DNA from 3 places in the Streptomyces sp. MS06 genome. Region 1 is predicted to be linked to each of the others. Evidence: predicted binding sites of a transcription regulator. Region 1 holds the regulator's gene; each other region holds the start of a gene.
The links. The regulator HrcA, encoded in region 1, represses chaperone genes, less so after heat shock. The targets are predictions, from matches to a motif close to TTNGCACTCNGNNNNNCNGAGTGCNAA.
Positions count from the first base shown of each region.

Region 1 (4,299 bases):
CCCCTGCGCGACGACCGCGTCCGCACCGGCACGCTGCACCGCGAGCGCCTCCTCGGCGGTGGTGGCGGTGGCCAGGACGAGGGTGCCGACCCGGTGCAGGGCCTCGACCTCGTCCGCGGTGGGCACCCCGAAGTGGAAGGAGACGACCGGTACCGGATCGTCGCGCAGCAGGGCGAGCTTGGCGTCGTAGCCGTCGTCGTGGCCGCTGTCGGGGTCGCCGAGCCGGGTCCCGTACCAGGCGGCCTCACCCGCCAACTGCTGGGCGTACAGCTCGACGGCGCCGGCGTCGAGGGGCGCGGCGCCGGCCGTGGCCGAGGTGGCCGCGCCGGCGCCGGGGGGTTCCGGCTGCGGCATGAAGACGTTGACGCCGAAGGGGCGGCCGGTCAGTCCGCGCAGTTGCTTGATCTCCTGGTACATGCCGTCGGCGGTCTTGTAGCCGGCCGCGAGGAAACCGAGGCCGCCGGCCTCGGAGACGGCGGCGGTGAGCTGCGGCACGGAGACGCCGCCCGCCATGGGCGCCTGCACGATCGGGTGGGGGAGAAGACCGGTCAGCGCGGAGGACATGACGGCATGTTGTCACGTCCTCCGTACAAGTCCGAATCGAGTCTTCCCCTTGGCACATGCCAGGTGTTTCCGGTCCGGCGAGGCCCCGCCGACGGGACCGGACGGACCCGGGAGAGCCGCCACGGAGGCGGTGTCCGCCCACGCCGGGGAGCGGTGGGGCGGGGGGCCCGCGGGGGTGGTGGCACCGGGCTGCGCCGGTCGCCCGACCGGGGACGGCCGTACCCGCGGGCTGCAGGGACCGGACCCCCGGGCGGGTGGACCGGACTTACGGGGGGGGGTGGGCCCGGTTCCGCGCGGGTGGGACCGGGCCCGGGCGGGTCACCGCCCGTTGAAGGCGTCCTTCAGCCGCGAGAACAGCCCCTGCTGCCCCGGCTGGAACTGGCCCTGGGGCCGCTCCTCACCGCGCAGTTTGGCCAGCTCGCGCAGCAGGCGCTCCTGCTCGGGATCGAGCTTGCCCGGGGTCTGCACCTCGACGTGCACGATGAGGTCGCCCCGGCCGCCGCCGCGCAGGTGGGTGATGCCCCGGTCGTGCAGCGGGATCGACTGGCCGGACTGGGTGCTCGGCCGGATGTCGACCTCCTCCATGCCGTCGAGCGTCTCCAGCGGCACCTTGGTGCCGAGGGCCGCCGCCGTCATCGGGATGGTGACCGTGCAGTGCAGGTCGTCGCCGCGGCGCTGGAACACCGAGTGCGGCAGTTCGTGGATCTCGACGTACAGGTCGCCCGCCGGACCGCCGCCGGGACCGACCTCGCCCTCGCCGGCCAGCTGGATGCGGGTGCCGTTGTCCACACCGGCCGGGATCTTGACGGTGAGGGTGCGGCGGGAGCGGATCCGCCCGTCGCCGGCGCACTCCGGGCACGGGTTCGGGACGACCGTGCCGAAGCCCTGGCACTGGGGGCAGGGACGCGAGGTCATGACCTGGCCCAGGAAGGACCGGGTCACCTGGGACACCTCGCCGCGTCCGCGGCACATGTCGCAGGTCTGGGCCGAGGTACCGGGAGCCGCGCCCTCGCCGCTGCAGGTGGAGCAGACGATCGCGGTGTCGACCTGGAGTTCCTTGGTGGTGCCGAAGGCCGCCTCGTCGAGCTCGATCTCCAGCCGGATCATGGCGTCCTGGCCGCGCCGGGTGCGCGAGCGCGGGCCCCGCTGGGACGCCGTCCCGAAGAAGGCGTCCATGATGTCGGAGAAGTTGCCGAAGCCCCCCGCACCGAACCCACCGCCCGCGCCGGCACCGCCGGCCTGCTGCGACAGCGGGTCGCCGCCGAGGTCGTAGACCTGCTTCTTCTGCGGGTCCGACAACACCTCGTAGGCGGCGTTGATCTCCTTGAACCGCTCCTGCGTCTTCGGATCGGGATTGACGTCCGGGTGCAGCTCGCGGGCGAGCCGGCGGAACGCCTTCTTGATCTCATCCTGCGACGCGTCGCGGCGCACGCCGAGTACGGCGTAGTAGTCCGTGGCCACTTAAGACTCCGCCAGGATCTGTCCGACGTACCGTGCCACTGCGCGTACCGCTCCCATCGTTCCGGGGTAGTCCATGCGGGTCGGTCCGACCACGCCGAGCTTGGCTACTGCCTCGCCGCCCGAACCGTAGCCGACCGACACGACGGACGTGGAGTTGAGTCCTTCGTGGGCGTTCTCGTGACCGATCCGGACGGTCACACCCGGATCCTTCGCCTCACCGAGGAGTTTGAGGAGCACGACCTGCTCCTCCAGGGCCTCCAGCACGGGTCGGATCACGAGAGGAAAGTCATGTCCGAAGCGGGTGAGATTGGCGGTGCCGCCGATCATCAACCGCTCCTCGTTCTCCTCGACGAGCGTCTCCAGCAGGGTGGAGAGCACCATCGAGACCGTACCGCGGTCCTCGGCCTCGAAGGCCTCCGGGAGGTCCTCCAGCAGCGTCGGCACATCGGTGAACCGGCGCCCCGCGACCCTGCTGTTGAGGCGCGCCCGCAGATCCGCCAGCGAGGCGTCGCCGAACGGCACCGGGCAGTCCACCACCCGCTGCTCGACCCGGCCGGTGTCGGTGATCAACACCAGCATCAGCCGTGCGGGGCCGAGGGAGAGCAGTTCCACGTGCCGGACCGTCGAGCGGGTCAGCGACGGGTACTGCACGACGGCGACCTGGCGGGTGAGCTGCGCGAGCAGCCGCACCGTACGGGCCACCACGTCGTCGAGGTCGACGGCGCCGTCGAGGAAGTTCTGGATGGCGCGCCGCTCGGGCGCGGTCATCGGCTTGACGCCGGCCAGCTTGTCGACGAACAGCCGGTAGCCCTTGTCGGTGGGGATCCGCCCGGCACTGGTGTGCGGCTGGGCGATGAACCCCTCGTCCTCCAGGGCCGCCATGTCGTTGCGGACCGTGGCCGGGGACACGCCGAGGCTGTGCCGCTCGGTGAGCGCCTTGGAGCCCACCGGCTCCTCGGTGCCGACGTAGTCCTGGACGATGGCGCGCAGCACCTGAAGCCTGCGTTCACTCAGCATCGCGCCCTCCTCCGGAAGTCGTTCCCCTCGGTGCACCGCCTGGCACTCTGTGCGTCCGAGTGCCAAACCTCCCCGGCCCAGTCTACGGCGGTGGGGTACGCAGCGGGCAAGGCCGGGGGCCGGTGGAGCGCACGCCCGCACAGCCCGGCGGCGGGACGGGGGCCCTGGGCGGGGCGGGCGGGGTCGCGGCGGTCGCGGCTGAGCGCCTAGCGTCAGAGTATGACGATCACCTGGGAAGCGGCGGGCTGGGAGCAGCTTGCCGCCGGTGTCGGGCGCTGGCGGCTGCCGCGCTGGGACTGCACGGCCGGACTGGTCGTCGGCGGAAGCGCGGTGCTGCTGATCGACGCGGGGTCGAGCCTCGCGGAGGGCGCACGGCTGCGCGCGGCAGCCGAGGCCCGCACCGGTCACCGGGTGACGCGCCTCGCCCTCACCCATCCGCACTTCGACCACGTCTTCGGGGCGGCCGCCTTCGCGGGCGCCGAGGTGTACGCGGCGGTCGGCGTGGACGCGGTGCTCTCCCAGGCACGCGACCGCGAGGAACTGCGCGCGGACGCGGTGGCGAACGGCCTGGACGCGGCAGCGGCCGAGGAGGCGTCCGACGCGCTGCCCCGGGTGCGCCACGCGGTTTCCGGGGAGTGGACGCTCGACCTGGGCGGCGGCCGGCAGGTGCTGCTGGCGAACGTGGGGCCCGGTCACACGGCCCACGACCTGGCGGTCCTCGTCCCGGGCGACGTCTCCGGCGGCCCGGAGGTGGTGTTCTGCGGGGACCTGGTCGAGGAGTCCGGCGAGCCGCAGGCGGGACCCGACGCGGTGCCCTCCCGCTGGCCGGACGCCCTCGACCGGCTGCTGGCGCTGGGCGGGGAGGACGCACGGTACGTGCCGGGCCACGGCGCGGTGGTGGACGCCGGGTTCGTCAGGGCGCAACGGGACTCGCTGGCGACGCGCTTCGGCGTGTCGCGCTGACGTCGCGGGGTTCCGGGGAGGGTTTCTCCTATCGTCGTTCGAATGTGCCCACCCGTCTCCCACCACCCCCCTTCCAAGGAAGGCCCTTCGGGCCGGCCCGGTTTTCCCGTCTCCCACCACCCCCCTTCCAAGGAAGGCCCTTCGGGCCCACGCGTGCGGGCGTACTCGCCCGACCTCACGCCGCCGTGGAAGAAGACCCGACCGGCCCCCGAGGTGCCGGCGGAGCCCGGACTGGTGGTGGAGGAGCCCGGCACCGGCTTCTGCGGCGCGGTGATCCGCTGCGAGGCGGGCACG
Region 1 is NZ_JBJZOJ010000063.1:22,664-26,962, reverse strand. Features, by position in the region: gene ACL02U_RS26995 (nitronate monooxygenase) at 1-564, opposite strand, end outside; gene dnaJ (molecular chaperone DnaJ) at 883-2,025, opposite strand; gene hrcA (heat-inducible transcriptional repressor HrcA) at 2,026-3,042, opposite strand; gene ACL02U_RS26980 (MBL fold metallo-hydrolase) at 3,262-4,005, shown strand; gene ACL02U_RS26975 (DUF3097 domain-containing protein) at 4,159-4,299, shown strand, end outside.

Region 2 (4,299 bases), on a different contig from region 1:
GACGGTGGCGCCGGTGAGGACCGCCATGTCCTGCAGCATCGCCTTGCGGCGGTCGCCGAAGCCGGGGGCCTTGACGGCGACGGCGTTGAAGGTGCCGCGGATCTTGTTGACGACCAGGGTCGACAGGGCCTCGCCGTCGACGTCCTCGGCGATGATCAGCAGCGGCTTGGAGGAGTTGGCCTGGATGACCTTCTCCAGCAGCGGCAGGAGGTCGGCGATGGCGGAGATCTTGCCCTGGTGGATGAGGACGTACGGGTCCTCCAGGACGGCCTCCATGCGCTCCTGGTCCGTCACGAAGTACGGCGACAGGTAGCCCTTGTCGAAGGCCATGCCCTCGGTGAAGTCCAGCTCCAGGCCGAAGGTGTTGGACTCCTCGACGGTGATGACGCCGTCCTTGCCGACCTTGTCCATCGCCTCGGCGATGAGCTCGCCGACCTGCTGGTCCTGGGCGGACAGCGCGGCCACGGCGGCGATGTCGGACTTCTCCTCGATCGGCCGGGCGGTCGCGAGCAGGTCCTCGGACACGGCGGCGACGGCCGCGTCGATGCCCTTCTTCAGCAGCGCCGGGGAGGCACCGGCGGCGACGTTCTTCAGGCCCTCGCGGACCAGCGCCTGGGCCAGCACGGTGGCGGTGGTCGTACCGTCACCCGCGATGTCGTTGGTCTTGGTCGCCACCTCCTTCACCAGCTGGGCGCCGAGGTTCTCGTACGGGTCCTCGACCTCGACCTCGCGGGCGATGGTGACGCCGTCGTTGGTGATGGTCGGCGCACCGAACTTCTTGTCGATGACGACGTTGCGGCCCTTGGGGCCGATGGTCACCTTGACGGTGTCGGCGAGCTTGTTGACGCCGCGCTCGAGGGCGCGACGGGCGTCCTCGTCGAACTTCAGGATCTTCGCCATGGGAGCGTGAGCCCTCTCGGAAATCTGGGGTGTGAAACGAACTGCGCCCCGGGCGCCCGGCTTCCTGTGGGTTGCGGGGGGCCAGGGGCGCAGCTGAAGCGTTGGCTTCGGGTGAAGTCCGCCTACTTCTCGATGATCGCGAGCACGTCGCGGGCCGAGAGCACGAGGTACTCCTCGTTGTTGTACTTCACCTCGGTGCCGCCGTACTTGCTGTAGAGCACCACGTCGCCGACCTTGACGTCGAGCGGCAGACGGTTGCCGTCCTCGAAGCGGCCCGGGCCGACGGCCAGGACGACGCCCTCCTGGGGCTTCTCCTTGGCGGTGTCCGGGATGACCAGGCCAGAGGCCGTGGTCTGCTCGGCGTCCAGCGGCTGGACCACGATACGGTCCTCGAGCGGCTTGATGGCAACCTTGGAGCTGGTGGTCGTCACGATCCGACCTCCCCCTTCGGAGATCTCACGGGGTTAACTGTCTGAGGTGGCGACCAGGTCGATCCGTCGTCGCGGGTGCCGGACCTGCCCGTCGCGTATTGGCACTCTCCTGTGGCGAGTGCCAGAGCCGAGACTATGACCGGGATTAGCACTCGGTCAAGCGGAGTGCCAGTTGCCGTTCGGCGCGGCGCACCGCACGGCCGCCCCGGAGGGGTCGGGAGCGGAGCGGAGCAGCTCCTACAGGTAGTCCTCCAGGCGCCCCACCGACAGTCCCTCCCGCTGTGCCGCCTCGAGCAGCCGCACCGTGCGGGCCCGCAGGTCGGCGCCGCCGGTGCCGTCCGGGTCGACGGCGACGATGTCGCCGGGGCGCAGCCGGTGCGGGCCGCGGGTGAAGGCCGGTCCGGCACCCTCGCCCGGAGTGGCCCGCCACAGGACCACCGCGGCGACCCCGCAGTCCGCGGCGGCGCGCCGGGTCATCGGGTCGTGGGCGCCGTAGGGCGGCCGGAGCAGGCGGGGGCGGACGCCGAAGCGGGCCCGGAGCTTGTGCTGCTGCCCGCAGATCTCGGCGCGCTGGCCGGCGTAGGGCAGGCCGCCCAGGGCGGAGTGGTCGAGGGTGTGGTTCTGGATGCCGGCGCCCACCGCGCGCAGGCGGGCGAGCTGCCCGTAGCCCGGTCCGAGGACGCTGTCGGTGAGGAACAGGGTGACCGGCAGGTGGAGTTCGCGGACCATGTCGAGCAGGCGCGGGTCGCGTTCGACGCCGTCGTCGTAGGTGAGGAAGACGACCCTGTCGCGGGTGGGGACGTGGTCGACGACCGGCGGGAGGCCGGGGCCGGCGCTCCCCGCGGGGCGCCGCCGCGTGTGTCGCGGGGGCGGGGTCAGGGGCGCGGAGAGGCCCCAGCGGCGGTACGGCGGCGCCGCGGCGGCGGCCGCCTCGGGGCCGGCCCGCCCGGCCGGCCGGGGGCGGGGCTGCCCGGACGTCCGCCCGTCGGCGCGGCGGTGCGGGCCGGTCGGCGGGTGCGCGCAGCCGGGGAGCAGGGCGAGGGCGAGGGCCGCCACCAGGGCGGCGGGGAGCAGCGCGCGCCCCCGGAGGCTCACAGGTAGTCCTCCAGGCGCGCCACCGCGTAGCCCTCCGCCGTCACCTTCTTCAGGAACCGGCGGATCATGTCGGGCATGGTGCCCTTCCACTCCTTGCGGCCCCGGAAGTGGGTGAGGACGATGTCGCCGGGGTGGAGGTCGCGGTCCGACTCGCGGTACTCCCAGTGGTCGACGTAGACCTCCTCGTCCCACAGGGGGGCGTACTCGATCCCGCAGGATTTCGCGGCGCGCAGGGTGTCCTGGTTGTAGTTGCCGTACGGCGGCCGGAAGACGGTCGGGCGGGTGCCGTACTGCTTGCGGATCACGTCCTGCATCCCGCAGATCTCGCGCTTCTGGCTGCGGTAGGACAGCGCGGGCAGGTAGCGGTGGTGGAGGGTGTGGTTGTTCAGGGTCACGCCGCGGGCGTGCATCTTCCTGAAGTAGCCGTAGTCCTTCCTGATCAGGTAGTCGCTGAGGAAGGCGGTGTAGGGGATCTTCAGATCGCTCATCATGCGGAGGAACGCCGGGTCCTTCTCGGCGCCGTCGTCGATGGTGAGGAAGACGACCTTCTGCTTGGTGGGGACCGTGGTGAAGACGGGCGGCAGCCCGAGCTCCTCGTGGTCGTCCACCTCGAAGCCCTTGCGGGTGGTGACGTGCGGCTTCTTCGCGGGCGGCGGCGGCGCCTTCAGCGGGATCGCGGACAGGCCCCAGCGCTTGGCGGCCGCGGCTCGGGCGGTGTAGTCGGCGCGCAGTCTGCCGGCGTACGAGTCGAGGGCGCGGGCGGCCGGGGCCTGGAGCCTGCGCTGCTGGCCGGGGGCCGGGCGGACCTGCGTGGAGCCGTCCTGGGCGCAGGCCGAAGCGAGGGCGGCGAGGGCCAGCGCGGCGAGGGCGCCGCGGGTGGCGGCGCGGCGGCGCCACCGCGCCCGTGATCGCACCCGCACCCGATATTCATCGTTTTGTACGACTACTCGCATGGTGCCGGATCCTCGCAGTCCCCCGCACCGGATCCGGCCCGACACCCGCGCCGGAGGCGCACCGTCCACCGGCTGGCCCACAATGGGCCGGTGAACGATCTCGCCCCCCTGCTCACCCCGGAGGGCCGCGCCCTCCTCGACGAGGTGCGCGGCACCGAACCCGCGCAGGAACTCGCCGTCGCCACCCGGCTGCGCCGGGACCATCCCGCCGAACTGGTGTCGGCGGCGCTCGGCCAGGCGAGGCTGCGGCAGCGGGCGGTGGCCAAGTTCGGGGCCGAGGACGCCGGGCGGATGTTCTTCACGCCGAACGGGGTGGAGCAGTCCACGCGGGCCGCCGTCGCCGCGTACCGGGCCGCCCGGTTCCGGGCCCTCGGCGTCACCTCCGTCGCCGACCTGTGCTGCGGTATCGGGGGCGACGCGATCGCACTGGCCAGGGCCGGCATCCGGGTGCTGGCGGTGGACCGGGACCCGCTGACGGCGGCGGCGGCGCGGGCGAACGCGGCGGCGCTCGGGCTGGGCGCGCTGATCGAGGTGCGGCAGGCGGACGTCGCCGACGTCGACACGTCCGGGTACGACGCGGTGTTCGTCGATCCCGCCCGGCGCGGCGGCCGGGGCCGCGTCTTCGACCCGGAGGCGTACTCGCCGCCCCTGTCCTGGGCCGTCGACGCCGCCCGCCGGCGGCCCCGCGCCGCCCTGAAGATCGCTCCCGGGGTCCCTCACGAGGCGGTGCCCGGCGACGCCGAGGCCGAGTGGATCTCGGACGGCGGGGACGTGAAGGAGGCGGTGCTGTGGTTCGGCACCGCTCCCGGCACGGTACGGGCCACCCTGCTGCCGGGGCCGCGCACGCTGACCGGGCGCGGACTGCTGGATCCGGCGGTGCGGCCGCCCGGCCGGTACCTGTACGAACCCGACGGTGCCGT
Region 2 is NZ_JBJZOJ010000001.1:217,373-221,671, forward strand. Features, by position in the region: gene groL (chaperonin GroEL) at 1-900, opposite strand, end outside; gene groES (co-chaperone GroES) at 1,023-1,331, opposite strand; gene ACL02U_RS00855 (polysaccharide deacetylase family protein) at 1,569-2,426, opposite strand; gene ACL02U_RS00860 (polysaccharide deacetylase family protein) at 2,423-3,379, opposite strand; gene ACL02U_RS00865 (THUMP-like domain-containing protein) at 3,470-4,299, shown strand, end outside.
Region 2: the regulator HrcA is predicted to act here: its motif matches at 1,477-1,503, upstream of groES (co-chaperone GroES).

Region 3 (4,299 bases), on a different contig from region 1:
GCGGTTGGTGCCGGCCCACAGGAACTGGTCGACGAGGTAGCCGTGGGCGCCGTGGATCTCCACGCCGTCGAAGCCGATCCGCTCCGCGTCGGCCGCGGCCTGCGCGAAGGCGCCGATGACGTCGTCCAGGTCCCGGCGGGTCATGGCCTCGCCGGTGCCCTCGGTACCGTCGAGGCGCAGGCCGGAGGGGCCGACGGCGGGGGCGTCCGCGACCGGCGGCTGGCCGGCCTTGCGCACCATGCCGATGTGCCAGAGCTGCGGCACGATGGTGCCGCCCGCCTCGTGCACCGCCGCGGCCACCTCGGCCCAGCCCGCCAGCTGCTCCTCGCCGTGGAACCGCGGCACCCGGTCGCTCTGCCCGGCGGAGGCGTGGCCGACGTAGGTGCCCTCGGTGACGATCAGGCCGACGCCGGACGCGGCACGGCGGGCGTAGTACCCGCGCACGTCCTCGCCGGGCACGCCGCCCGGGGAGAACATGCGGGTCATCGGAGCCATCGCGATGCGGTTGGGCACGGTGAGGCCGTTGATCGAGATCGGCCGGGAGAGGATCTGGGCCGCGCGGGAGGGGGCGGCGGTCTCGGGGAGGGCGGTCACGGGACGACTCCTTGGACGAACGGTCGGGCGGGGGACTCCATGCACATTCTCACTGGTATGTGCACATGCATCGAGTGCCTGCCTCGGACAACCAGTTCCCGGCGCCGCGGATTCCGCGCAGCGGGCGGAACATCCCGTGATCCGGATCACCCACCCGGGTGCGGGGCCGGGACCTCGCGGACCCGGTGGCCGGCGCACGACGGGGCGGGGCCGAGCGGGCCGGGCAGACCGGCCGGGCAGACCGGCCCTGCGGAACAGCCGAGCAGACCGGCCCTGCGGAACAGCCGGCCAGACCGGCCCTGCGGAGCAGCCGTGCGGAACGGCGCCCGCACACGCCCGAGGGCGGCACCCCCGGCTCGCGGGGGTGCCGCCCTCGTACGAAAAGGACTCGGTCCGATCCTCGGGAGGATCAGAAGTCCATGTCACCGCCCGGCATGCCGCCGCCGGCCGGGGCCGCGGCGGCCTTCTCCGGCTTGTCGGCGATGACGGCCTCGGTGGTGAGGAACAGCGCGGCGATGGAGGCGGCGTTCTGCAGCGCGGAACGGGTCACCTTCGCCGGGTCGATGATGCCCTCCTTGACCAGGTCGACGTAGTCGCCGGTCGCGGCGTTGAGGCCGTGGCCCGGGGTCAGGTTGCGGACCTTCTCCACCACGACGCCGCCCTCGAGGCCGGCGTTCACGGCGATCTGCTTCAGCGGGGCCTCCAGGGCGAGCTTCACGGCGTTGGCGCCGGTCGCCTCGTCACCCTCCAGCTCCAGCTTCTCGAAGACCTGGGTGGCCTGCAGCAGGGCCACGCCGCCACCGGCGACGATGCCCTCCTCGACGGCCGCCTTGGCGTTGCGGACGGCGTCCTCGATGCGGTGCTTGCGCTCCTTGAGCTCCACCTCGGTGGCGGCACCGGCCTTGATGACGGCCACGCCGCCGGCGAGCTTGGCCAGGCGCTCCTGCAGCTTCTCGCGGTCGTAGTCGGAGTCGCTGTTCTCGATCTCGGCGCGGATCTGGTTGACCCGGCCGTTGACCTGGTCGGAGGAGCCGGCACCGTCGACGATGGTGGTCTCGTCCTTGGTGATGACGACCTTGCGGGCGCGGCCCAGGAGGTCCAGGGTCGCGTTCTCCAGCTTGAGGCCGACCTCCTCGGAGATGACCTCGCCGCCGGTGAGGATGGCGATGTCGCCGAGCATGGCCTTGCGGCGGTCGCCGAAGCCCGGGGCCTTGACCGCGACGGACTTGAAGGTGCCGCGGATCTTGTTGACGACCAGGGTCGACAGGGCCTCGCCCTCGACGTCCTCGGCGATGATCAGCAGCGGCTTGCCCGACTGCATGACCTTCTCCAGGAGCGGGAGCAGGTCCTTGACGTTGGAGATCTTGGAGTTGGCGATCAGGATGTACGGGTCGTCGAGGACGGCCTCCATACGCTCCATGTCGGTGGCGAAGTACGCCGAGATGTAGCCCTTGTCGAAGCGCATACCCTCGGTGAGCTCGAGCTCCAGACCGAAGGTCTGGGACTCCTCGACGGTGATGACGCCTTCCTTGCCGACCTTGTCCATGGCCTCGGCGATGAGCTCGCCGATCTGGGTGTCGGCGGCGGAGATGGAGGCGGTGGAGGCGATCTGCTCCTTGGTCTCCACGTCCTTGGCCTGCTCCAGCAGGGCGGCGGAGACGGCCTCGACGGCCTTCTCGATACCGCGCTTCAGGGCCATCGGGTTGGCGCCCGCGGCGACGTTGCGCAGGCCCTCCTTGACCAGGGCCTGGGCCAGGACGGTCGCGGTCGTCGTGCCGTCACCGGCGACGTCGTCCGTCTTCTTGGCGACCTCCTTGACCAGCTCGGCGCCGATCTTCTCGTACGGGTCCTCGAGCTCGATCTCCTTGGCGATGGAGACACCGTCGTTGGTGATCGTGGGGGCGCCCCACTTCTTCTCGAGGACGACGTTGCGGCCCTTGGGGCCGAGGGTCACCTTGACGGCGTCCGCGAGCTGGTTCATGCCGCGCTCGAGGCCGCGCCGCGCCTCCTCGTCGAACGCGATGATCTTGGCCATGTGAAGTGGTCCCTCCAGGACTGGGGGTGATTCCTTCGGACCGCGCCCGCGCCCGCGACGGACGGCTCGCCGGCCTCGTGGTTCCTTCCCCACCCGGCCCGCGGGCCTCACCGACCCGGTCCTTCGTTGTCACTCTCACCTTCAGAGTGCTAACGCCAATGATTAGCACTCGACCCCTCGGAGTGCAAGGCGCTCCCGCACAGCGAGCCCCCGCGGGGCTGCCGCACGGGTGACCGGCGGACGACCGGACCCCCGCCCTCCGGGCGGGCCGCCCGCGTCCGAGCAGGACGAAGGGCCCGCACCCCCGGGTGGGGACGCGGGCCCTTCGCCGCAGTGAATGTTCAGGCGGTGACGCGAACCATGTCGGCCTGCGGGCCCTTCTGGCCCTGCGAGATCTCGAACTCGACCCGCTGGCCCTCTTCCAGGGTGCGGTACCCGTCCATCTGGATCGCGCTGTAGTGGACGAAGACGTCCGCACCACCGTCGACCGCGATGAAGCCGTACCCCTTCTCCGCGTTGAACCACTTGACGGTGCCCTGAGCCATGCCTAACTCCCCTATTACTGGCCCTTGCGCAGATCCGCACTTCGCGGATCCGGGTCAGACCTCACCCCCCAGTGAATGGGGGCGTGCGCCGGAACGCGTCGACCGCGGCTGAATGTATCTGTCCAACTGCCGTCTGCAACAGGTCAATCGGACGAGAATTCTGGACGGGCCCGGTCGGGAATCTCCCGAGAATTCACCAGACTTCAGGGCAAGTCGGGCCGGACCATTGACGCAAAAGGAACGAAAGACGCGCGCACTTTGGCTACTTCTCGTCGGCGGCGCAGCAGGTTCACCGAACTTCCCGCGCACTGCGGCGGGGCGGCGTTCCCCAACTGTACCGCGCTCAATCACGCGAAATGACCCCCTCCGTTTCTCTTACGGAGGGGGCCATTCCGTTAACGCGGGGTGACCGCCGCCGTTCCGGGCGGCGGGCGGTCCCCGCGGTCAGCAGCCGCCGGCCACCGCCGGGATGATCGACACGCCCGTGCCGGGCGGCGTGGCGGTCTCCAGGCCCTGCTCGAAGCGGACGTCGTCGTCGTTGACGTAGACGTTGACGAAGCGGCGCAGCTTGCCCTGGTCGTCCAGCACGCGGGCGGCGATACCGGTGTGGTTCTTCTCCAGGTCGGCGATGACCTCGGAGAGGTTCGCGCCCTCGGCGGGCACCTCGGCCCGGCCGCCGGTGTAGGTGCGCAGGATGGTGGGGATGCGGACGGTCACGCTCATACGAGGCCAGCCTCTCGGAAGGAATCCAGGTTCGGGCGGATGGTGGCGGTGAGGCCGGTGCCGGCCACCGCGTCGAGGGTCTTGAGGCCGTCGCCGGTGTTGAGCACGACGGTCGTCTTCGACGGGTCGAGGGCGCCGCTCTCGATCAGCTTGCGGGTGACGCCCACGGTCACCCCGCCCGCGGTCTCCGCGAAGATGCCCTCCGTGCGGGCGAGCAGCTTGATGGCGTCCACCACCTGCGCGTCGGTGACGTCCTCCACCGCGCCGCCGGTGCGGCGGGCGATGTCCAGGACGTACGGCCCGTCGGCGGGGTTGCCGATGGCGAGGGACTTGGCGATGGTGTCCGGCTTCTGCGGGCGGACCACGTCGTGGCCGGCCTTGAAGGCCGTGGAGACCGGCGAG
Region 3 is NZ_JBJZOJ010000013.1:120,523-124,821, reverse strand. Features, by position in the region: gene ACL02U_RS09480 (NADH:flavin oxidoreductase) at 1-594, opposite strand, end outside; gene groL (chaperonin GroEL) at 1,004-2,629, opposite strand; gene ACL02U_RS09470 (cold-shock protein) at 2,971-3,174, opposite strand; gene ACL02U_RS09465 (MoaD/ThiS family protein) at 3,619-3,897, opposite strand; gene thrC (threonine synthase) at 3,894-4,299, opposite strand, start outside.
Region 3: the regulator HrcA is predicted to act here: its motif matches at 2,792-2,818, upstream of groL (chaperonin GroEL).